Regions from separate parts of the Streptomyces sp. NPDC017676 genome, predicted to be linked through region 2. Evidence: riboswitches for the same ligand, from Rfam matches in the RefSeq annotation. Region 2 holds a riboswitch; the other holds the start of a gene.
What was found. A riboswitch is a leader RNA that binds a small molecule or an ion and turns the genes downstream of it on or off. The one in region 2 is predicted to bind glycine.
Positions count from the first base shown of each region.

Region 1: linked by a shared signal. The riboswitch ahead of gcvT (glycine cleavage system aminomethyltransferase GcvT) and the one ahead of gcvP (aminomethyl-transferring glycine dehydrogenase) in region 2 are both predicted to bind glycine.

Region 1 covers NZ_JBIRJA010000026.1:45,588-57,662, forward strand. Annotated here, with positions in the region: gene glyA (serine hydroxymethyltransferase) at 1-660, opposite strand, end outside; gene gcvH (glycine cleavage system protein GcvH) at 675-1,052, opposite strand; gene gcvT (glycine cleavage system aminomethyltransferase GcvT) at 1,191-2,309, opposite strand; glycine riboswitch at 2,465-2,560, opposite strand; gene ACH4LD_RS38690 (AAA family ATPase) at 2,740-3,408, shown strand; gene ACH4LD_RS38695 (enhanced serine sensitivity protein SseB) at 3,475-4,266, shown strand; gene ACH4LD_RS38700 (enhanced serine sensitivity protein SseB C-terminal domain-containing protein) at 4,436-5,221, shown strand; gene ACH4LD_RS38705 (ABC transporter permease) at 5,571-6,569, shown strand; gene ACH4LD_RS38710 (ABC transporter substrate-binding protein) at 6,607-8,382, shown strand; gene ACH4LD_RS38715 (ABC transporter permease) at 8,455-9,462, shown strand; gene ACH4LD_RS38720 (ABC transporter ATP-binding protein) at 9,459-10,553, shown strand; gene ACH4LD_RS38725 (ABC transporter ATP-binding protein) at 10,550-12,075, shown strand, end outside.
Region 2 covers NZ_JBIRJA010000008.1:2,291-14,365, forward strand. Annotated here, with positions in the region: gene ACH4LD_RS18325 (sugar phosphate nucleotidyltransferase) at 1-1,131, shown strand, start outside; gene ACH4LD_RS18330 (DUF881 domain-containing protein) at 1,253-2,170, shown strand; gene ACH4LD_RS18335 (small basic family protein) at 2,167-2,499, shown strand; gene ACH4LD_RS18340 (DUF881 domain-containing protein) at 2,505-3,377, shown strand; gene ACH4LD_RS18345 (FHA domain-containing protein) at 3,568-4,398, shown strand; gene ACH4LD_RS18350 (MerR family transcriptional regulator) at 4,443-5,180, shown strand; gene ACH4LD_RS18355 (bifunctional nuclease family protein) at 5,266-5,739, shown strand; gene ACH4LD_RS18360 (MerR family transcriptional regulator) at 6,001-6,684, shown strand; gene ACH4LD_RS18365 (DNA polymerase IV) at 6,767-8,254, shown strand; gene ACH4LD_RS18370 (PRC-barrel domain-containing protein) at 8,176-8,547, opposite strand; glycine riboswitch at 8,667-8,761, shown strand; gene gcvP (aminomethyl-transferring glycine dehydrogenase) at 8,936-11,821, shown strand; gene ACH4LD_RS18380 (molybdopterin-binding protein) at 11,876-12,075, opposite strand, start outside.

The DNA.
Region 1 (12,075 bases), on a different contig from region 2:
GTGGGGCACCGGGTTGGCGTGCAGACCGGCCGCGACCAGGCCCGCGAAGTGCGCCATGTCGACCCACAGGTACGCGCCCGCCTCGTCGGCGATCCGGCGGAACTCGGCGAAGTCCAGCTGCCGGGGGTACGCCGACCAGCCCGCGATGATCACCTTGGGGCGGTGCTCCTTGGCGAGCCGCTCGACCTCGGCCATGTCGACCAGGCCGGTCTCGGCGTCCACGTGGTACGCGACCACGTCGAACTGCTTGCCGGAGAAGTTCAGCCGCATGCCGTGGGTCAGGTGGCCGCCGTGCGCCAGGTCCAGGCCGAGGATGGTGTCCCCGGGCTGGGCCAGCGCGAAGAGGGCCGCCTGGTTCGCGGAGGCGCCGGAGTGGGGCTGCACATTGGCGTACTCGGCGCCGAACAGCTCCTTGACCCGGTCGATGGCGATCTGCTCGGCGACGTCGACGTGCTCGCAGCCGCCGTAGTAGCGGCGGCCCGGGTAGCCCTCGGCGTACTTGTTCGTCAGGACCGAGCCCTGCGCCTCCATCACCGCGAGCGGCGCGAAGTTCTCGGAGGCGATCATCTCCAGGGTCGACTGCTGGCGGAGCAGCTCGGCGTCGACCGCGGCGGCGATCTCCGGGTCCAGCTCGTGCAGGGGCGTGTTCAGGACAGTCATACGGCTACGACTCCTCAGCCGGCGGAAAAGGCGGTGTACTCGTCGGCGGAGAGCAGGTCGGCCGGCTCCTCCGCGACGCGTACCTTGAACAGCCAGCCACCCTCGAAGGGGGCGGAGTTCACCAGCGACGGGTCGTTGACGACGTCCTCGTTGACCTCGGTGACCTCACCGGTGACCGGCGAGTACAGGTCGGACACCGACTTCGTCGACTCCAGCTCGCCGCAGGTCTCGCCCGCGGAAACCGAGGAGCCGACCTCGGGGAGCTGGACGAAGACGACGTCACCGAGCGCGTTGGCCGCGTGCTCCGTGATGCCGACCGTCGCGACGCCGTCCTCGGCGGCCGACAGCCACTCGTGCTCCTTGCTGTAGCGCAGCTGCTGGGGGTTGCTCATGGCCTGAATTCTCCTGTACACGCGAGGGTGCTGATGACGGGGGGACTACGGAAACCGCTGGTGAGCGGGCGAATGTGCGCAGCGTCACGCCCCGGCCACGGGACCGGGGTCCCCGGGAGGCGCGACCGCGCCCAGTGTCTACTTCTGGCGCTTGTAGAACGGCAGCGCCACGACCTGGTACGGCTCGTGGGTGCCCCGGATGTCCACGCCGACGCCCTCGGTACCCGGCGCCGCGTGCGCCGCGTCGACGTAGGCCATGGCGATCGGCTTGCCCAGGGTGGGGGAGGGGGCGCCGGAGGTGACCTCGCCGATCACCTCGCCGCCGGCGACGACGGCGTACCCGGCGCGCGGCACCCGGCGGCCCTCGGCGACCAGGCCGACCAGGACCCGCGGCGGGTTCTCCTGGGCCCGGGAGGCGGCCTCGGCGAGCGCCTCGCGCCCGACGAAGTCGCCCTCCTTCTCGAACTTGACCACGCGGCCGAGCCCGGCGTCGAACGGGGTCAGGGAGGTGGTCAGCTCGTGCCCGTACAGCGGCATGCCCGCCTCAAGGCGCAGCGTGTCCCGGCAGGACAGCCCGCACGGGACCAGTCCGGCGCCCTCGCCCGCCTTGGTCAGCGCCTGCCACAGCTCGACGGCGTGCTCCGGCTTGACGAACAGCTCGAAGCCGTCCTCGCCGGTGTAACCCGTGCGGGCGATCAGCGCCGGGACGCCGGCGACCGTGCCGGGCAGACCGGCGTAGTACTTCAGGCCGTCGAGGTCGGCGTCGGTGAGGGACTTCAGGATGCCGGGGGACTCCGGGCCCTGCACGGCGATCAGCGCGTACGCGTCCCGGTCGTCCCGGACCTCGGCGTCGAAGCCCTCGGCGCGCTCGGTCAGCGCGTCCAGCACCACCTGGGCGTTGGAGGCGTTGGCCACGACCATGTACTCGGTCTCGGCGAGCCGGTAGACGATCAGGTCGTCCAGGATGCCGCCGTCGGCCCGGCAGATCATCGTGTAGCGGGCACGGCCGACGCCGACGGAGGCGATGTTGCCGACCAGGGCGTGGTTCAGGAACGCGGCGGCCTGGTCGCCGGTGACGGTGATCTCGCCCATGTGGGAGAGGTCGAAGAGACCGGCCCTGGTCCGCACGGCGAGGTGCTCGTCGCGCTCGGAGCCGTAGCGCAGGGGCATGTCCCAGCCGGCGAAGTCGGTCATCGTCGCACCGAGCGCGCGATGCACGGCATCGAGCGCGGTGTGGCGGAGTTCAGTGCTGCTCATCGGACGGTGGTCTCCCAAGGCGAGCGGACAGGCGAGGAACGTTCCTCCCCATCTGTCATCGGAACCTGAGAGGTTCGCCACGACCGCCACAGGGACGATCAGGGCTTGCACCTTGGGTGGAGCCACTGACACAGCGGCCCGCTTTTCAGATGTGCCTCGCCCGCGCGGTAACGGGGCCTGAGAGATTCAAGGGAGGGACTTGCTCCTTCGGCGTCCCAGCCCGGGGCTGGGAACTCTCCCGCGCGGATTCAAGCGGCCGGTATGCAGTTGGCGGGCACATCATTGCACGCCGCTCCCCGCCCATCCAGAGCGTGCTCCTTGTGACCGAGCTGTGGCAGAACGCACACGAACCTCCTACCGTTGCGCATTACCTTCTCTTTACATAGAACGGGCATGGGGATGACCGAGCCCACTGGGGAGGACGATCACGGTGAACAGGACATCGGCCTACGCCACCGACGCCGGCGTCGCGGTGCCGGGGCAGCCCTCCGCCCTGGCCCGCGGGCGCCGCGCCGACCACCCCGCCCCGGTCGTCCGCGACCTGCGCGACCGCGCGGGCCGCAGCCCGCACGCCCTGCTCTTCGGCCCCCGCGACCTGGTGGTGATCACCGGTCTGCCCGGCAGCGGCAAGTCCACCCTGATGCACCGCGCGGTCACCGGCCACCGCGTCGACTCCCAGGACACCCGCGACCGCTGGGACGCCCGCGTCCCCCGCTCCGTCCCCTACGCGCTCTACCGCCCCCTGGTCCGCCTCGCCCACTACGCCGCGCTGCGCCGGGCCCTGCGCACCGGCGAGGGCGTCGTCGTGCACGACTGCGGCACCCAGCCCTGGGTGCGCGCCTGGCTGGCCCGCGAGGCCCGGCGCCGCGGCGCCACCCTGCACCTGCTCCTGCTCGACGTCAGCCCCGAGACGGCCCGGGCGGGCCAGCGCGAGCGCGGCCGGGGCGTCTCCCGCTACGCCTTCCGCCGCCACCGCCGTACGACCGACCGGCTGCTGCGCGCGGTGGAGAAGGGGGAGCTGCCCGCGGGCTGCGGCGCGGCGGTGCTGCTGGACCGGGAGGCGGCGGACGTCCTCGGCCGGGTCGGCTTCGCACGGTGAGGCACGGTCACAGCCACCCGCTAGCCTTCTTGCTCACAGCAGTGGTTCCCAGCAGGCGGTAGGCAGATGGACTTCCCGGCGGACATCCCAGCGGACTTCCCGGCACAGGCACACCCCCATCCGCACGGCGGATGGCCCGGCAATGAACTGGAGGAGGTGCTGTCGGCCTCCCTCGGGATCCCCGCGGCGGCCGGCCGGATCATCGAGGTCCTCGGCCGCAGCTTCCTGTGGATACCGCTGCCCAACGGCGGCGGCCCGCACAGCGGGCCGCTGGACCTGCCGACGATGGAGATCGACGGCCAGGTGTACGTCCCGGTGTTCAGCTCCGAGGAGCAGCTGCGCCAGGCGGCCGGTCCCCACATGTCGTACACCATCGCCCCCGCCGTGGAGTTCGCGCGCGGCCTGCCGCCGCAGGCGGGCGTCGCGGTGAACCCGGGCGGTGTGGTCGGCATCCCGCTGCCGCCCGACGCCGTGGCCGAGCTGTGCCGCGCCGGCCGCACCCCGCTCGACGGGCCGGGCACCGGCGGCCGGGTCCGTCTCTTCGAACCCGACTGGCAGGACGACCCGGTCGACTTCCTCTCCGCGGCCTCCGCCGAGTTCGCGGGGACCGGCGTGGTCCTCACCGCCCGCCGCTGCCTGGCCGCCATCGAGACGGCCGACCCGGTGATGTTCGTGGGCGTGGAACTCTCCCAGTGGGAAGGCGACATCCGGACCCTGCCCCTGGACGCCCTCGGCCGGGCCCTCGGCAAAGTCCCGGTCAAGTGGCCGGTCAACCTGGTCCTCATGGACGCGGCCGATGACCCGGTCTCCGACTGGCTGAAAACGAACGTCCGGCCTTTCTACCAGTACGGCCACTGACGCACCGAAGGGGCGCGGGGAGCTGCGAGACCAGCCGCAGACGACCCGCGCCCGCGCACGAACCCGAAGCCCCGAGCTGCCAGGCGCTTAAGCTGTCTCCAAACGAGGGGCAAACGAAGAAGGGCCGGTACACCAGGTGAGCGCGAGCCACAGCGGCAGCGTCGAGCACATGCTGCGCCAGGTCACCCCGGGACGCTACGACGCCTACGAGGCCCTGCTCCGCGCCCTCGCCACCCCCTCCTCCGGCCAGGTCTGGATGCTCCTGTGGCACGGCCAGGCCGGCTCCCCGGACGCCCAGTACGGGGACATGGAGGTGGACGGCTTCCACTACGCCCCCTGCGTCACCTCCGCCCAGGAGCTGTCGGCCAGCGGCTGGAACCGGTCGTACGAAGTGGTCGACGGCCTGGACGTGGCCCGCACCCTCTACCCCGACCACTACGGCCTCTGGCTCAATCCGCACGCCCCGGGCGGCGGCGTCGGCATCCCCTGGCTGGATCTGCGCCGCATCGCCACCGGCCTGGACCGCCAGCCCGCCGGCCCGCTCAGCCTGTCGGAACCCGGCATCGAGATCCCGCAGTTCTACGCCCTCCTCGCGCAGAACGCGCACCGCACCCCCGCGCTCCGCTCGCTGCGCCGCGCCTGGGTCCAGCCCGCGCTCGGGGCGCCGTATCTCGCCATCGGCCTGGACGTCTACGAGACCTCGCCGGCCGCCGTCGACTCGGTGCGCGCGATGATGCAGCAGTCCATCGGCGCGGTCCCGGAGGGGCTGCCGGTGTCGACGGTCGCGATGACCGACGGCTACGACCCGGTGGTGATGTGGATGCGGGCCAACGCGCGTCCGTTCTACGACCGCGAGGCGCACGCCCCCGCGCCGCAGCCGCAGCTTCAGGCACCGGTCCCGCCGCAGGCCCCGGCCGGCGGGTACGGCTACCCACCGGTGCACGGCGGTTACTGACAACTGATCGGAACCGGACGTGTTTTGAGTCCGAGTCACACAATTAACACGGGCGACACACTTCTGCGCGCGTAGACATCGGCCATACGTCCCGAACCGCGTGGATTCGCCGTTCTGCCCCAACTGGCCCACGTCCGATACTCGTTACCCAGCGATCGGATAACGGAATCCTCCGGACTGCATCACGGTTGCGCATACTTTCGCCGTCAGCTCTGGCGGGTGATCACAAAGACGCTGAAGACTCCCGACTCAGACATGAGGTCGAGACCTCATGCTCGATGGCAAGTCGACAAAGCCGCAATCCGCGGCAGCGCAGGCCGGTCACCACCGGCGAGAGGGGTCGCTCACCGTGACCGCACCGATCGAGACCACCGGGGCGGCAGCCGAGGCACAGCCGGAGGCTGTGCTGGAGGGTGCCGGTAAGGGGCAGATCGAGGGTCGTTCCCTGGGCCAGATCGCCTGGACCCGGTTCAAGAAGGACAAGGTCGCCGTCGCGGGCGGCGTCATCGTGATCCTGCTGATCCTTCTCGCGATCCTCTCCCGCCCCATCCAGGCCCTCTTCGGCCTCGACCCCAACGCCTTCCACCAGGACCTGATCACGCCCGACACCTCGCTGCCCAAGGGCGGCTGGGGCGGCATGAGCCTCGACCACCCGCTCGGCGTGGACCCCAAGTTCGGCCGTGACATCGCCACCCGCATCCTGGAGGGCTCCTGGGTGTCGCTGGTGGTCGCGTTCGGCGCCACCGTCCTGTCCAACGTCATCGGCGCGATCATGGGTGTCGTCGCGGGCTACTACGGCGGGCGGGTCGACTCGGTCATCAGCCGGCTGATGGACACGTTCCTCGCCTTCCCCCTCCTGCTCTTCGCGATCGCCATCTCCGCCACCCTCCAGGGCGGCGCCTTCGGTCTCAACGGGCTGCCGCTCCACCTGAGCGTGCTGATCTTCGTCATCGGCTTCTTCAACTGGCCCTACCTGGGCCGGATCGTGCGAGGCCAGACCCTCGCCCTGCGTGAGCGCGAGTTCGTGGACGCCTCCCGGGGCATGGGCGCCAAGGCCCCGTACATCCTGTTCCGGGAGCTGATGCCCAATCTGGTCGGCCCGATCATCGTCTACTCGACGCTGCTCATCCCGACCAACATCCTCTTCGAGGCGTCTCTGAGCTTCCTCGGCGTCGGCATCCAGCCGCCGCAGGCGTCCTGGGGCGGCATGCTCCGTGAGGCGGTCACCTACTACAAGGTCGACCCCCAGTACATGATCGTCCCCGGTCTCGCCATCTTCGTGACCGTCCTGGCGTTCAACCTGCTCGGTGACGGTCTCCGCGATGCTCTCGACCCGCGCAGCCGCTGACGCCTGCCACCGCAGAGAGCCCGAAAAGTTTCCAACAATGGAGGGGAAAGCTCCCATCATGCGAAGGTCAGCGCTGGCCGCGATCGCGGCCATCGGCTCCGCCAGCCTGTTTCTTGCGGGTTGCAGCAAGGCCGATGACAACAAGAACGAGAACGGCAACACCAAGTCGGCCGGCGCCAACGCCGCGACCAAGGGCATCGTGAACGTGTCCGACAAGAAGGGCGGCACGGTCACCTACGAGATGTCCGACGTGCCGGACTCCTTCGACCCGGGCAACACGTACTACGCCTACATGTACAACCTCAGCCGGCTGTACGCCCGCCCGCTGATGACCTTCAAGCCGGGCGCCGGCCAGGAGGGCAACACCCTGGTCCCGGACCTCGCCGCGAGCAAGGGCGTCCCGAGCGACGGCGGCAAGACCTGGACGTACAAGCTGCGTTCGGGCCTGAAGTACGAGGACGGCTCGCCGATCACCTCGAAGGACGTCAAGTACGCCGTCGAGCGCTCGAACTTCGCGCGTGACGTGCTCTCCCTCGGTCCGAACTACTTCCAGCAGTTCCTGGCCGGCGGCGACAAGTACAAGGGCCCGTACAAGGACAAGAGCGACAAGGGCCTGTCGTCCATCCAGACGCCGGACGACACCACGATCGTCTTCCACCTGAAGCAGGCCTTCCAGGAGTTCGACTACCTGGTCGCCGCCCCGCAGACGGCCCCGGTGCCCAAGGCCAAGGACACCGGCGTCGACTACGTCAAGCACATCGTGTCCTCCGGCTCCTACAAGTTCCAGAGCTACGACGACGGCAAGCAGGCCGTCCTCGTGCGCAACGAGAACTGGGACCCGAAGACCGACCCGCTGCGCAAGCAGCTGCCGGACAAGATCGTCGTCAACCTGAAGGTCAACCCGGAGAAGATCGACCAGGACGTCATGGCGGGCGACGCCATCGACCTGGCCGGCACCGGCGTCCAGGCCTCGACCCAGGCCGACGTGCTCACCGACCCCGCCAAGAAGGCCAACACGGACAACACCTACGGTGGCCGCCTGGTCTACATGGCGATCAACACCAAGGTGAAGCCGTTCGACAAGGTGGAGTGCCGCAAGGCCGTCCAGTACGCGATCGACAAGGTCTCGGTGCAGACCGCCGAGGGCGGCCCGATCCGCGGTGACATCGCCTCCACCGTCCTGCCGCCGGACATCCCGGGCTACACCAAGGCCGACGTCTACGCCACCGCCGGCAACAAGGGTGACGCCGCCAAGGCCAAGGAGCAGCTGAAGGCCTGCGGCAAGTCCTCGATCTCGACGAACATCACGGCCCGTTCGGACCGTCAGCAGGAGATCGACGCCGCCACGGCGATCATCAACTCGCTGAAGAAGGTCGGCATCAACGCCAGCCTGAAGCAGTACCCGTCGGGCAAGTACTTCACCGACTACGCGGGTGTGCCGAAGTTCACCGAGAAGCAGAACATCGGCCTGATCATGATGCAGTGGGGTGCCGACTGGCCCTCCGGCTACGGCTTCCTGCAGCAGATCCTGAACGGCAAGGCGATCAGCCAGTCCGGCAACACCAACCTGTCGCAGTACAACAACAAGGACGTCAACCAGCTGCTGGGCAAGGCGATCGGCACGCAGGACACCAACGAGCGCAACAGCCTCTACACGCAGATCGACAAGAAGACCATGGACGACGCCGTCCTGGTCCCGCTGACCTACTTCAAGGTCCTCCTGGGCCGCCCGCAGAGCTACACCAACCTGGTTTCCACGGCGGCCTTCAGCGGTCAGTACGACTACCTCAACATCGGCGTCGCGTCGAAGTAGCAGCCCCGGAAGGCAGGTGAAGGCATTGGTGCCCGCGGGCTTCGCGGCCCGCGGGCACCAGCGCCGGTCCCCGTGATCTCGTACATCCTCCGCCGGACGGCCGCGGCAGTGATCCTGCTGCTGGTCGTCTCCGCGGTCACCTTTGCCATCTTCTTCCTGCTGCCACGGCTCGCCGGCCAGACAGCGGATCAGCTGGCGCAGCAGTACATCGGCAAGAGCCCGTCGAAGGCGGACATCGCCGCGGTCAAGCACAATCTCGGTCTGGACCAGCCGGTCTACGTCCAGTACTGGCACTTCATCAAGGGGATCGTGGCCGGTGCCGACTACAACATCGGTCCCACCACGGTGCACTGCGACGCCCCGTGCTTCGGCTACTCCTTCAAGACCCACGAGGCGGTCTGGCCGCAGCTCACCAGCCGGATGCCGGTGACGATCTCGCTGGCCGTGGGTGCCGCCGTGCTGTGGGTCCTGTCGGGCGTGGCGATCGGTGTCGTCTCGGCGCTGAAGCCCCGTTCCTTCTTCGACCGTGCCTTCATGGGTGTCGCCCTCGCCGGTGTCTCGCTCCCCATGTTCTTCACGGGCAACCTGGCCCTGCTGCTCTTCACCTACCAGTGGCCGATCTTCGGCACCACGTACGTCCCGTTCACCGAGAACCCCTCGCAGTGGGCCAACACCCTCTTCCCGGCGTGGTGTTCGCTCGCGCTCCTGTACTCCGCCATCTACGCGCGGCTCACCCGCTCGGGCATGCTGGAGACGATGAACGAGGACTTCATCCGCACGGCCCGCGCCAAGGGCCTGCGCGAGCGCAACGTCGTGGTCCGGCACGGACTGCGCGCGGCCCTCACCCCGATCATCACCGTGTTCGGCATGGACCTCGGTCTGCTGCTCGGCGGCGCCCTGATCACCGAGTACGTCTTCTCGCTGCACGGCATCGGCGAGTACGCGGTGAAGGCCATCACCGACAACGACCTGCCCCCCATCCTCGGCGTGACCCTGCTCGCCGCCTTCTTCGTCGTGATCGCAAATCTCCTGGTGGACGTGCTCTACGCCGCCGCCGACCCGCGGGTGAGGCTCTCGTGACCGAACTCTCCAAGACCGGCGCCGCGGTGGGCGAGCCCACCGACTCCGGCAAGGCGCCCGAAGCCTTCCTGGAGGTCCGCGACCTCAAGGTGCACTTCCCGACCGACGACGGCCTGGTGAAGTCCGTCGACGGGCTCAGCTTCTCGCTGGAGAAGGGCAAGACCCTCGCCATCGTCGGCGAGTCCGGCTCCGGCAAGTCCGTCACCTCGCAGGCCATCATGGGCCTGCACCGGCTCGGCACCCGCGGCAAGAACGTGCGGATGTCCGGCGAGATCTGGCTGGACGGCAAGGAACTGGTCTCCGCCGCCCCGGACGAGGTGCGCAAGCTCCGCGGCCGGGAGATGGCGATGATCTTCCAGGACCCGCTGTCCGCGATGCACCCCTACTACAAGATCGGCGACCAGATCGTCGAGGCCTACCGGGTGCACCACGACGTCAGCAAGAAGGTCGCCCGCGCCCGGGCCATCGAGATGCTCGACCGCGTCGGCATCCCCGAGCCCGCCAAGCGCGTCGACGGCTACCCGCACGAGTTCTCCGGCGGTATGCGCCAGCGCGCCATGATCGCCATGGCGCTGGTGAACAACCCCGAGCTGCTCATCGCGGACGAGCCGACCACCGCCCTCGACGTGACCGTCCAGGCGCAGATCCTCGACCTGATCCGTGACCTGCAGAAGGAGTTCGGCTCCGCGGTCATCATGATCACTCACGACCTCGGTGTGGTCGCCGAGATCGCCGACGACGTCCTCGTGATGTACGGCGGCCGGTGCGTGGAGCGCGGTCCCGCCGGCGAGGTCTTCGAGCAGCCGCAGCACCCCTACACCTGGGGCCTGCTCGGCTCGATGCCCCGCATCGACCGCGAGACCTCCGAACGGCTCATCCCGGTCAAGGGCTCGCCGCCGAGCCTCATCAACGTCCCCTCGGGCTGCGCCTTCCACCCCCGCTGCCCGTACGCGGACATCCCCAAGGGGAACGTCACCCGCACGGTGCGCCCCGAGCTGGAGCTGGTGAGCACCGGGCACTGGTCCGCCTGCCACCTCTCGGCCGAGGACCGCCGGCGGATCTGGACCGAAGAGATTGCGCCCAAGCTGTGAGTGAGACCAAGAAGACGGACACCGTCGCCGAGGCCGCGGTCCCGAAGCAGGCGTCGGCTCCCGAGGAGCGGGACGTGCTGCTCAAGGTCGAGGGGCTGACCAAGCACTTCCCGATCAAGAAGGGCATCCTGCAGCGCCAGGTCGGCGCCGTGAAGGCCGTCGACGGCATCGACTTCGAGGTGCGCAAGGGCGAGACCCTGGGCGTGGTCGGCGAGTCGGGCTGCGGCAAGTCGACCATGGGCCGGGTCATCACCCGGCTCCAGGACCCGACCGGCGGGAAGATCACCTTCGAGGGCCAGGACATCACGCGGCTGAGCACCGGGCAGATGCGCCCGCTGCGCCGCGACATCCAGATGATCTTCCAGGACCCGTACGGCTCCCTGAACCCCCGGCACACCATCGGCTCGATCGTCTCGGCGCCCTTCCGGCTCCAGGGCGTGGAGCCCGAGGGCGGGGTGAAGAAGGAGGTCCAGCGGCTCCTCGACCTGGTCGGCCTGAGCCCCGAGCACTACAACCGCTACCCGCACGAGTTCTCCGGCGGTCAGCGCCAGCGCATCGGCATCGCCCGCGCGCTCGCCCTGAAGCCGAAGCTGGTCGTGGCCGACGAGCCGGTCTCCGCGCTGGACGTGTCGATCCAGGCGCAGGTCGTGAACCTCATGGACGACCTCCAGCAGGAGCTGGGCCTGACCTACGTGATCATCGCGCACGACCTGTCGGTCGTCCGGCACGTCTCGGACCGCATCGCGGTGATGTACCTCGGCAAGATCGTGGAACTCGCCGACCGCACCTCGCTGTACGAGTCGCCGATGCACCCGTACACCAAGGCGCTGATGTCGGCCGTGCCCGTGCCGGACCCGAAGCGCCGGGGCCAGAAGAGCGAGCGCATCCTGCTCCGCGGCGATGTGCCCTCGCCCATCGCCCCGCCCTCGGGCTGCCGCTTCCACACCCGGTGCTGGAAGGCGACGCAGATCTGCAAGACGACCGAGCCGCAGCTCGTGGAGCTCCGGCCGGGCCAGCGGGTCGCCTGCCACCACCCGGAGAACTTCGCCGACCAGGCCCCGCAGGACACGGTCCTGCTGACGGCGGCGAAGGAGGCGTCGGAGCTGGTACCGGACGCGGTTCTCTCCGAGGGCCCGGCCGAGAAGGAACCGGTGGCGGAGAAGGCGACGGCCGCGGAGAAGGCGACGGCCGCGGAGGAGACGGCTGCTGCTGAAGCGGCGACGGCTTCCGAGGCGACGGCTTCCGAGAAGGAGTCGGCGTCCGAGAAGGAGCCGGCGGCTTCCGACAAGGAGGCGGCTTCCGAGAAGGAGCCGGCGGCTTCCGACAAGGAGGCGGCCTCTGAGAAGGAGTCGGCGGCTTCCGAGGACAAGCCGGCTGCCTCTGAGGACGAGCCGGCCTCCGAGGAGAAGGCGGTGTCCGGCAAGGCGGCTTCCGCGGAGGAGGCGGCGGCTGACGAGGAGGCTTCCGAGGAGGCGGCTTCCGAAGAAGACGCTTCCGACGAGGACGCGGCTTCCGACGAGAA
Region 2 (12,075 bases):
CTGCCCGTGGCCCGGCAGCAGACCGCGCGCGGCAGCGCCGGCGGCATCATGATCCGGACCTCGCCGGGTGTCCCGGACTCCGTCGACATCATGTTCTTCGACGGACAGGGTGCGGACCTCTCACAGGGCAGCCAGCGCAAGCTGGACCGGGTGTTCGCACGCCAGGAGTACCGGCGGGCGTTCCCCGGTGAGATCGGTGACCTGTACTTCCCGGCCAGCGTCTTCGACTCGTACACCGGATCGCTGCTGCGGAACGTCGACACGACCGGGATAGCCGAGTCGGGCCTCAAGGTGGTCGTGGACGCCTCGAACGGCAGTGCCGGGCTCCTGCTTCCGAGCCTGCTCGGCAAGCTCGGTGTGGACTCGCTGACCATCAATCCGGGTCTGGACGAGTCCCGGCCCACCGAGACGACCGAGATGCGGCGCAAGGGGCTGGTGCGGCTCGGTGAGATCGTGGCGTCCTCGGGTGCCGCGTTCGGAGTGCGGTTCGACCCCGTCGGCGAGCGGCTGTCGCTGGTGGACGAGAAGGGCCGGATCATCGAGGACGACCGGGCGCTGCTGGTCATGCTGGACCTGGTGGCCGCAGAGCGACGCAGCGGTCGGGTGGCGCTGCCGGTCACCACGACCCGGATCGCCGAGCAGGTGGCCGCGTACCACGGCACCCAGGTCGAGTGGACGACCACCTCGCCCGACGACCTCACGCGCGTGGGGCGTGAGGAGGGAACCATCTTCGGTGGCGACGGCAAGGGCGGGTTCATCGTCCCGGAGTTCAGCGGTGTGTACGACGGCACGGCCGCCTTCGTACGCCTGATCGGGCTTGTGGCGCGGACGCAGCTCACGCTGAGCCAGATCGACGCCCGGATCCCGCGGGCGCACGTCCTCAAGCGGGACCTGGCCACGCCGTGGGCCGTCAAGGGTCTGGTGATGCGACGGGTGGTCGAGGCGGCAGGCGATCGTTCTGTCGACACCACCGACGGTGTGCGGGTCGTGGAGACCGACGGGCGCTGGGTGATGGTGTTGCCCGACCCGGCCGAGGCGGTCACCCACCTGTGGGCGGAGGGGCCGGACGACGCCTCCGCGCAGGCCTTGTTGGACGAGTGGTCGGCGGTCGTGGACAGCGCCGGCCGGTGACCGTCGGCGGCTGAGAACGGCAAAACCCGCTGCACGCGTGCGTGCCGGACAAGTGTCCCCAAGGGGGCCTGTCCGGCACGCCGGTGGGGCCGTTCGGAGGTACTGCTCGCGACATGCGACGATGTGCGGCATGCCGCAGCAACCCCCCGTTCGGAGCAGCCCCACGCGGCCGCAGCGCCCGGACGCCTCCATGTCGTTGATCACCAACGTCATGGACCACAGCCTCGACGACGGGTACGCCGAGGCCGCCGCCCGGAGGAAGTCCGAGGGCGAGGGCGGCCTGCCGAAGACGCTCCGGGCCAGGCTGGGCCTGGCCGCCGGTCTCGTCCTCGCGGCGCTCGTCGTGACCGTGGGGGCGGCACAGGCGCGCGTGACAGCACCGGTGGTGGCCAAGGAGCGCCAAGAGCTGATCGACCGCATCGACAGCGAGACCGCGGACGCGGACAAGCTCGAAAGCACCGTCGACGCGCTGCGCGACGATGTCGGCGCGCGCCAGCGGGCGGCCCTGAGGTCGAGCGGAGGCAGCGCCGAGGCGGACCTGGTGGGACTGCTGTCGGGTGCCACCGCGGTGCACGGTCCCGGTGTCAAGCTCGTCGTGAACGACGCCAAGGAGGCGAGCGGCGGCGGGGACGGTTCCAACCCCCGCGAGACGGCGGGCTTCTCCGACACCGGCCGGGTACGGGACCGCGACATGCAGCGCGTGGTCAACGGGCTGTGGGCCTCCGGGGCCGAGGCGATCTCCGTCAACGGGCAGCGGCTGACCGCCCTGTCCGCGATCAGGGCAGCGGGTGACGCGATACTGGTCGACAACAGGCCGCTGGTGCCGCCGTACACGGTGCTGGCGGTGGGGGACGGGGAGAGGTTGAGCACCAGGTTCCAGAACAGCGCCGACGGCCTGTATCTGCATGCTCTGGAGGAGAACTACGGCATCCGCGCCACCATCTCCGCGGAGGGTGACATCCGGTTGCCCGCCGCACCCAGTGTGATCGTACGCACAGCACAGCCGAAGTCCGAGAAAACCGAGAAGGGCACATCGTGATCGCCGTACTGGGCCTCGTCGTGGGAGTCGTGGCCGGCCTGTTGGTCCGGCCCGAGGTTCCGGCGGTCGTCGAGCCGTATCTGCCGATCGCCGTCGTCGCGGCGCTGGACGCCGTCTTCGGTGGTCTGCGGGCCATGCTCGACGGCATCTTCGACGACAAGGTCTTCGTGGTGTCGTTCCTGTCGAACGTGGTCGTCGCCGCCCTCATCGTGTTCCTCGGCGACAAGTTGGGCGTGGGCGCGCAGCTGTCCACGGGGGTCGTCGTGGTCCTGGGTATCCGTATCTTCTCCAACGCCGCGGCGATCCGGCGGCACGTGTTCCGGGCGTGACACCGATGAGCGAGCAGAACGACAGCAACGACAGCACCGACGGCAACGACCGGAACGATCAGCCGGAGAACCGGTTGCGCAGGGAACTGCCGGCGGAAGTGCCCGCGCCCGCGCCCGGGGCCGGGCAGTCGGCCGAGGGGGAGCCCCGGCAGCCGCTGACGGGCAGGCAGCGGCTGGTCAAGGGGCTGTGGCCGCCGCGCTTCACGCGTGCCCAACTCATCGTGGCGGTGCTGCTGTTCGGCCTGGGCTTCGGCCTGGCCGTGCAGGTGGCGTCCAACAGCGACACCGACAGCGCGCTGCGCGGAGCCCGCCAAGAAGATCTTGTGCGCATCCTCGATGAACTGGATTCGCGTACTCAGCGTCTTCAGGACGAGAAGCAGGGACTTGAGAAGCAGCGTCAGGAGCTGCAGACCAGCTCCGACCAGGCCGCGGAGGCGCGCCGGCAGACCGCCGAGAAGGAGAGGCAACTCGGCATCCTGGCGGGCACCGTGGCGGCGCAGGGTCCCGGCATCACCATGACGATCGAGGACACGAAGGGGACGGTCCAGGCGGACATGCTGCTCGACGCGATCCAGGAGTTGCGCGCGGCCGGTGCGGAGGCGATCCAGGTCAACGGGGTCCGGGTGGTCGCCGGCACCTACTTCACCGACTCCGGCAGGAGTGTGAGCGTCGACGGGAACAAGATCAACGCCCCCTATCGTTTCAAGGTCATCGGCAAGCCGCAGGACCTTGAGCCCGCGCTGAACATCCCTGGAGGCGTGGTGCAGACTCTGGAGAAGGAGCAGGCCACGGTGACCGTCGAGCGGTCGGACAAGATCGTCGTGGATGCCTTGCGACAGGCGAAGCGGCCTGACTACGCTCGGTCGTCCTCCCAGTGAACCGGCGGTGCATGGTGGCCGTCCGGCAGGGGCATGAGGTTGCGGGGGGTCGGCGCACCGAAGGGGTGGTGCGTGGTGGAAACTGTCTGGTGGATACGGACGTTGTGAGAATGTCCGGCTCGGCCGGTGTAGGCAATCAGGGTTCGTCCTGCCCCACGGGCGGGTCTGTTTCGGTCAAGGGGAATCGCCCGTGAAGTTGTTTGCGAAGTTGTTCGGCAAGAGCGCGCGAGAGGGCAGCGGCAACGCGACCGCTCGTCATCGCGCACAGCCTGACGCGGAGGGCCAGCGCCCGCTGTTCCGGGACCAGGTCGCTGGTCCGGGCGGTGACATTTCGGGAGGTCAGGGCGCGGCGTCTGTTGACCCTGCCCAGTCCGGCGGCATAGGTTTCGGGCAACCGTCAACCTCAGGTACGGGTGGAGGGTTCGCCTCCGGCCCGTACGCGTCCAACGCCCCGGCGGGGCAGCCGCGGCAGGAGGATCCGTCGATGTCGGTCCTGGTATGTACGAGGTGCGGTAACCGGAATGCGGAGAACGCCCGGTTCTGCTCCAACTGTGGGGCGCCCCTGCGTCCCGGGTTGACGCCGGAGCGGGCCTCCGAGACGACGTCCACGATCTCGATCTCGGGCCTGGAGGCCTACGACTCCGAGGCGACCGGCCAGACGCCGCTGCCGATGCTCTCCCCGGAGGCGCAGGCCGCGGTGGACGCGCTGCCGATGGGCTCGGCGCTGCTGGTGGTGCGCCGGGGGCCGAACTCGGGCAGCCGCTTCCTGCTGGACAGCGACCTGACCACGGCCGGCCGTCATCCGCAGAGCGACATCTTCCTGGACGACGTGACCGTCTCGCGGCGCCACGTGGAGTTCCGGCGCTCCCCTGACGGCTCCTTCACGGTGGCCGACGTGGGCAGCCTGAACGGCACGTACGTCAACCGGGAGCGGATCGACCAGGTCGCCCTGTCGAACGGTGACGAGGTGCAGATCGGCAAGTACCGACTGGTGTTCTACGCGAGCCGGCAGGGCATCTGACCCGCCTCCGGACTGATGTCCGGGGGGACCCCCAGGGAAGGTCCATGCTTCAAACACCGAGCGGCGGTGCCGGAAGCGGTACCGCCGCCAGGGACAGTGGGCTGATGAGCATCGGCACGGTGCTGAACGTGCTGCGCGACGAGTTCCCCGAAGTCACCATCTCCAAGATCCGCTTCCTGGAGTCGGAGGGGCTCATCGAGCCGCAGCGGACCCCGTCGGGGTACCGCAAGTTCAGCGCCGGGGACGTCGAGCGCCTCGGTCACGTCCTGAGGATGCAGCGGGACCACTATCTGCCGCTCAAGGTGATCCGTGAGCATCTGGACGCCATGGAGCGGGGTGAGGCCGTCCCGCTGCCCGTGGTGGGACGTCAGCGCACCGCGGATGATGCGCCCGCGCGCGTGGACGCGCCCACGGTGGCCAGGGTCGGCAGGGCCGAGCTGCTGGCCGCCGCGGACATCGACGAGGGCGACCTGAAGGAGTGGGAGTCCTACGGGCTGATCGCGGCGCTGGAGGACGGGGTGTACGACGCCGAGGCCGTCACCGTGGCCTCGCTGATCGCCGAACTGGGCCGGTTCGGGATCGAGCCGCGCCACCTGCGGGTGATGAAGGCCGCCGCCGACCGTGAGGCGGGCCTGGTCGACCAGGTCGTGGCCCCGCTCAGACGCCATCGCAACCCGCAGACCAGGGCACACGCCGAGGCCCGTACGAAGGAGCTGGCGGCCCTGACGGTGAAGCTGCACGCGGCCCTGGTGAAGACCGCTCTCGGCGTGCGGCTGCCCTGATCCGGCGGGCCGTGGAGCGGCCGGATCGGGCACCTGTTCCCGGCCCGACTACCCAAACGTCCCGGGCACGGCCTAGGGTTGCTGTGTGAACGAGCTCGATGTCGTAGGTGTCCGGGTCGAAATGCCCTCCAACCAACCGATCGTGCTCCTGCGCGAAGTGGGAGGCGACCGTTACCTCCCCATCTGGATCGGGCCGGGGGAGGCGACGGCGATCGCCTTCGCCCAGCAGGGCATGGCCCCCGCGCGACCGCTGACCCACGACCTGTTCAAGGACGTGCTGGAGGCCGTCGGCCAGGAGCTGACCGAAGTGCGCATCACCGATCTGCGGGAAGGTGTCTTCTACGCGGAGCTGGTGTTCGCCAGCGGGGTCGAGGTCAGCGCCCGCCCCTCCGATGCCATAGCGCTCGCGCTGCGCACCGGGACGCCGATCTACGGCAGTGACACGGTGCTGGACGACGCCGGCATCGCCATCCCGGACGAGCAGGAGGACGAGGTGGAGAAGTTCCGCGAGTTCCTCGACCAGATCTCGCCCGAGGACTTCGGCACCAGCAGCCAGTGAGCCCTGCGACCGGCCCGTCGGTCCCGGTGTTCCACCGGGGCGGACGGCGGCCCCCCGCGGCCCTCGCCCCGGCAATTGCCTCCGGCCAGTGAGAGCGTCCTACGGCCCCTCGCCAGCGCATTCGGCTAGCCTTTCCCCGCGGTGGGACACGGGAAACCACTCCTTGGGTGATTATCACTCGGCGTGCCGAGTGTGGCGATCGTTGACGCACCCCTGGTGACTGCCTACCGTCGAGAAGGCAGGTCAAGGACGGAGGTCGGCGTGAGAACCAGCGGCGACGGTACGGCTGGGGGTGCACCCGGACGCGGTTTCGGGGAGAGCGGTCCGTACCCGCCCCCGAGCTCGCGGCCGCGCTCAGGCGGGGGTCATGCCCGTCCCGGCAGCGCGGTGGAGCACGCTCCGCAGCTGCCCACGGCGGTGCCGAACGGCGGAGGGGTGGCGTCCATGGCGTCCGAGGAGATCGGCTACCGGGGGCCCACGGCCTGCGCGGCCGCCGGCATCACCTACCGGCAGCTCGACTACTGGGCCCGCACCGGTCTGGTCGAGCCCAGCGTACGGCCCGCCTACGGGTCGGGCACCCAGCGGCTGTACAGCTTCCGGGACGTGGTCGTCCTGAAGATCGTGAAGCGGTTCCTGGACACCGGGGTGTCCCTGCAGAACATCCGCACGGCCGTCCAGCACCTCAGGGAACGCGGTTTCCGCGACCTGGAGCGGATGACCCTGATGAGCGACGGCGCGACCGTGTACGAGTGCACCTCGCCGGACGAGGTCCACGCCCTGCTCCAGGGCGGTCAGGGCATCTTCGGGATCGCCGTCGGCGTGGTGTGGCGGGACGTGGAAAGCGCCCTCTCCCAGCTGCACGGCGAGCGCATCGACACCGGCGAGACCCTGGTCGGGCACAACCCCGCGGACGAGCTGGCCCGGCGCCGCAACCGGGCGGTCTGACCGCCGGGTCCGGCCGCCGGCTCTCGCGTAGGACGCTCCGGTCCTCCCGGCATTGTCAGTGCCGTGGTGCAGCATCGGAGATGTGAGAAACGCGCCCACGATCCTGCATCTCGACATGGATGCCTTCTTCGCCTCGGTGGAGCAGGCGTCCAAGCCGAGCCTGCGCGGGAAAGCGGTGATCGTGGGCGGCCTCGGACCGCGCGGGGTGGTGGCGACCGCGTCGTACGAGGCACGGGTGTTCGGGGTCCACTCGGCGATGCCCATGGCCCAGGCGCGCCGGCTGGCACCCAACGCCGCGTATCTGGTGCCGCGCTTCAGTCTGTACCGGGCGATCAGCGAGCAGGTGATGGCGCTGCTGCGGGAGCTGTCACCGCTGGTCGAGCCGCTGAGCCTGGACGAGGCCTTCGTGGACCTGGAGGCCGGGGGAGCGGCCTGGGACGAGGAGTCGGCGCGGCGGGCGGGGGAGAAGCTGCGCGCGGACATCCGGGCGGTCACGGGGCTCACCGGATCCGTGGGGCTCGCCGCCTCCAAGATGCTCGCGAAGATCGCCTCCGAGCAGGCCAAGCCGGACGGCCTGCGGCTGATCGAGCCGGGCACGGAGCGGGCGCTGCTGGCGCCGATGCCGGTGCGCACCCTGCCGGGGGTCGGACCGGCCACCGGGGACCATCTGCGCCGGGCCGGGATCACCACGGTGGAGGAGCTGGCGGAGGCCGGCGAGGACGAGCTGGTCCGGCTGCTCGGCAAGGCGCACGGGCACGCGCTGTACGCCATGGCCCTGGCCCGGGACGAGCGGCCCGTGGTGGCCGAGCGGGAGGCCAAGTCGGTGTCGGTGGAGGACACGTACGACGTGGACATCCACGACCGGCTGCGGGTCGGTCTGGAGGTGCAGCGGCTGGCCGACCGGTGTGTGCGGCGGCTGCGCGAGGCCGGGCTGTCCGGGCGGACCATCGTGCTGAAGGTGCGGCGGTACGACTTCTCCACCCTGACCCGCTCCGAGACGCTCAGGGGGCCCACGGACGACCCCGTGGTCATCCGCGAGGCGGCGGCGCGACTGCTGGACTCCGTGGACACGACGGGCGGGGTGCGGCTGCTCGGGGTGGGGGTGTCCGGGCTCGCCGACTACACGCAGGAGGACCTGTTCGCGCAGGCGATGCCCGTGCCCGCGGCGGAGGAACCGGAGGGTGCGGTGGAGGCTGTCGTGGAGCGGGCGGAGCCCGTCGAGCGGCAGTGGCGGGCCGGGCAGGATGTGCGGCACGCGGATCACGGGCACGGATGGGTGCAGGGGAGCGGGCTGGGGCGGGTGACCGTGCGGTTCGAGACGCCGCAGTCCCCTCCGGGGCGGGTACGGACGTTCTTCGCCGACGATCCCGCGCTGGAGCCTGCTGATCCGTTGCCGTTGGTCTCGGACCCCTGCCACCCGCCCGTCCGTCCCGGCCTGCCGAGCGGTGACCGTCAGGGGGCTCCGCCCCGGACCCCGGAGGAAGCCCCCGGTCAGGCCTCCTCCGATCCCGCCAGCTTGCCGAAGTCGTGGTCCGGGACCTTGGGGGGTGAGGTCACGTCGAGGCCGTAGTGGTGGTAGAGCTGGAGCTCCTGTTCGGGGGAGAGGTGGCGACCAACGCCGAAGTCGGGGGCGTCCTTGATGAGGGCGCGTTCGAAGGGGACGTGCAGGGTGCCGTCGACGAGTTCGCTGGGCTCCAGGGGCACGAAGGCGTCCCGGGAGAACAGGCCGGTGCGTATGGCCGCCCATTCGGGCACGCCGGTCGCGTCGTCCAGGTACACCTCGTCGATGGTGCCGATCTTGGTCCCATTGCGGTCGAACGCCTTGCGGCCGATCAGGTTGCGTGGATCGATGTCGGTCTGCACGGTCCCTCTCCCTCCACGTGGTCGCAACTCATCCGTAAGCACTACAAAAGAGCACATTCAAGGAGGCGGCCACTCGAAGGCCCCGGCGTTGACCTCGCTGGTAGGCTGACAAAGGCTGCTGACCCCGTGCGGGAGAGTCCTCCGACCACCTCGGAGGCGCCGAAGGAGCAAATCCTCCCCGGAATCTCTCAGGCTCACGTACCGCACGGACGAGGTCACTCTGGAAAGCAGGGCGGATGTCGACGGCTTCCGCTCTCACCGACGGGGAAAGCCGGTGCCCACGGGTGTCCGGTGAAGCTCTCAGGTCGAGATGACAGAGGGGGAGGCCGTCGGGGTACCCGCGCCGTGGTGCCCCTCGCAGGTCGCGTCAGACCAGGAGGCCTCCGCAATGACCGCCCATCGCATTCCGCTCTCCGAACTCGAAGCGGGCACCCCGTTCGAGCAGCGCCACATCGGGCCCGACCAGGAGGCGCGGGCCAAGATGCTCGCGCAGGTCGGATACGGCTCGCTCGACGAGCTGACCGCCGCCGCGGTCCCGGATGTGATCAAGAACGCCGATGCCCTGGACCTGCCGGGCGCCCGCACCGAGGCCGAGGTGCTCGCCGAGCTGCGCTCGCTCGCCGACCGCAACCAGGTCCTCGGCTCCATGATCGGCCTGGGCTACTACGGCACCTTCACGCCGCCCGTCGTCCTGCGCAACGTCATGGAGAACCCGGCCTGGTACACGGCCTACACGCCGTACCAGCCGGAGATCTCCCAGGGCCGCCTGGAGGCTCTGCTGAACTTCCAGACCATGGTCGCCGAGCTGACCGGCCTGCCCACCTCGGGCGCCTCCCTGCTGGACGAGGGCACCGCCGCCGCCGAGGCCATGGCGCTGTCCCGGCGCATGGGCAAGAACAAGAAGGGCCTGTTCCTGGTCGACGCGGACGCGCTGCCGCAGACCATCGCCGTGATCGAGACCCGCGCCGAGCCGACCGGCGTCGAGGTGGTCGTCGCCGACCTCAGCGACGGCATCCCGGCGGACATCGCCGAGCGCGAGATCAACGGCGTGCTGATCCAGTACCCGGGCGCCTCCGGGGCCGTACGGGACATCAAGCCCGTCATCGACCAGGCGCACGAGCTGGGCGCCCTGGTCACGGTCGCCGCCGACCTGCTCGCGCTGACCCTGCTGACCTCGCCGGGCGAGCTCGGGGCGGACATCGCTGTCGGCACGACCCAGCGCTTCGGTGTGCCGATGGGCTTCGGCGGCCCGCACGCCGGCTACATGGCCGTGCACGAGAAGTTCGCGCGCAGCCTCCCCGGCCGGCTCGTCGGGGTCTCCGTCGACATCGACGGCAACAAGGCCTACCGCCTGGCGCTGCAGACCCGTGAGCAGCACATCCGCCGGGAGAAGGCCACCAGCAACATCTGCACCGCGCAGGTGCTGCTCGCCGTGATGGCCGGCATGTACGCCGTCTACCACGGTCCGGAGGGCCTGCAGACCATCGCCCGGCGCACGCACCGGTACGCCACCATCCTCGCCGAGGGCCTCAAGGCCGGTGGCGTGGAGATCGTCCACGGCGCCTACTTCGACACCGTCACCGCGCGCGTGCCCGGCAAGGCCGCCGCGGTCGTCGCCGCCGCCCGCGAGAACGGGGTCAACCTGCGTCTCGTCGACGCCGACCACGTCTCGGCGGCCTGTGACGAGACCACCAACCGGGCCCAGCTGGCCGCCGTCTTCGCCGCCTTCGGTGTCGACGGCGACATCGACGCGCTGGACGAGAGCGCCGAGGACACCCTGCCCGAGGCGCTGCTGCGCACCGACGCCTACCTCACCCACCCGGTCTTCCACCAGCACCGCTCCGAGACCGCGATGCTGCGCTACCTGCGCAAGCTGGCCGACCGCGACTACGCGCTCGACCGCGGCATGATCCCGCTGGGCTCCTGCACCATGAAGCTCAACGCGACCACGGAGATGGAGCCGGTCACCTGGCCCGAGTTCGGGCAGCTGCACCCCTTCGCGCCCGCCGAGCAGGCGCAGGGCTACCTCACGCTCATCCACGAGCTGGAGGACCGCCTCGCCGAGGTCACCGGCTACGACAAGGTCTCCCTCCAGCCGAACGCCGGCTCCCAGGGCGAGCTGGCGGGTCTGCTGGCCGTACGCGGCTACCACCGCGCCAACGGCGACGAGCAGCGGACCGTGTGCCTCATCCCGTCCTCCGCGCACGGCACCAACGCGGCCAGCGCCGTGATGGCCGGGATGAAGGTCGTCGTCGTCAAGACCGCCGAGGACGGCGAGATCGACGTCGAGGACCTGCGCGCCAAGATCGAGCAGTACCGCGACCAGCTGGCGGTGCTGATGATCACCTACCCCTCGACGCACGGTGTGTTCGAGGAGCACGTCGCCGACATCTGCGCCCAGGTGCACGAGGCGGGCGGCCAGGTGTACGTCGACGGCGCCAACCTCAACGCGCTCGTCGGGCTCGCCAAGCCCGGCCACTTCGGCGGTGACGTCTCCCACCTGAACCTGCACAAGACGTTCTGCATCCCGCACGGCGGCGGCGGTCCGGGCGTCGGTCCGGTCGCGGTCCGCTCGCACCTGGCGCCGTACCTGCCCAACCACCCGCTGCAGCCGGAGGCCGGCCCGGAGACGGGCGTGGGCCCGATCTCGGCCGCCCCGTGGGGCAGCGCGGGCATCCTGCCGATCTCGTGGGCGTACGTCCGTCTGATGGGCGGGGAGGGCCTCAAGCGCGCCACGCAGGTCGCGGTGCTCTCCGCGAACTACGTCGCCAAGCGCCTGGAGCCGCACTACCCCGTGCTCTACACCGGCCCCGGCGGCCTCGTCGCGCACGAGTGCATCATCGACCTGCGCCCGCTGACCAAGGCGACCGGCGTGAGCGTGGACGACGTCGCCAAGCGCCTGATCGACTACGGCTTCCACGCGCCGACCATGTCCTTCCCGGTGGCCGGCACGCTGATGATCGAGCCGACCGAGTCCGAGGACCTCACCGAGCTGGACCGTTTCTGCGATGCGATGATCGCCATCCGCGCGGAGATCGAGAAGGTCGGCTCCGGCGCGTGGTCCGCCGAGGACAACCCGCTGCGGAACGCCCCGCACACCGCCGCCGCGCTCGGCGGTGAGTGGACGCACGCCTACAGCCGCGAGGAGGCCGTCTTCCCGGCCGGTGTCTCGGCCGCCGACAAGTACTGGCCGCCGGTGCGCCGCATCGACCAGGCCTACGGCGACCGCAACCTGGTGTGCTCCTGCCCGCCGCTGGACGCCTACGAGGACTGAGCGAACCGCCGGCGAAGGCCCCACCCGGGCTCCGGGCGGGGCCTTCGGGCTTTCCTACGCCGTCGCCAGCGCGACCTCGGTCGCCTTGATCAGGGCGACGACGTCGGAGCCCACGAACAGACCGAGGTCCCCGACCGCGTCCTTCGTGATCGCGGCGGTGAGTTCGCCGCCTTCCACGGCGACCCGGACCGTGGCCATGGCCTCGCCGAGCGAGAGACGGATGACCGTGCCGCGCAGCTGGTTGCGGATCGACA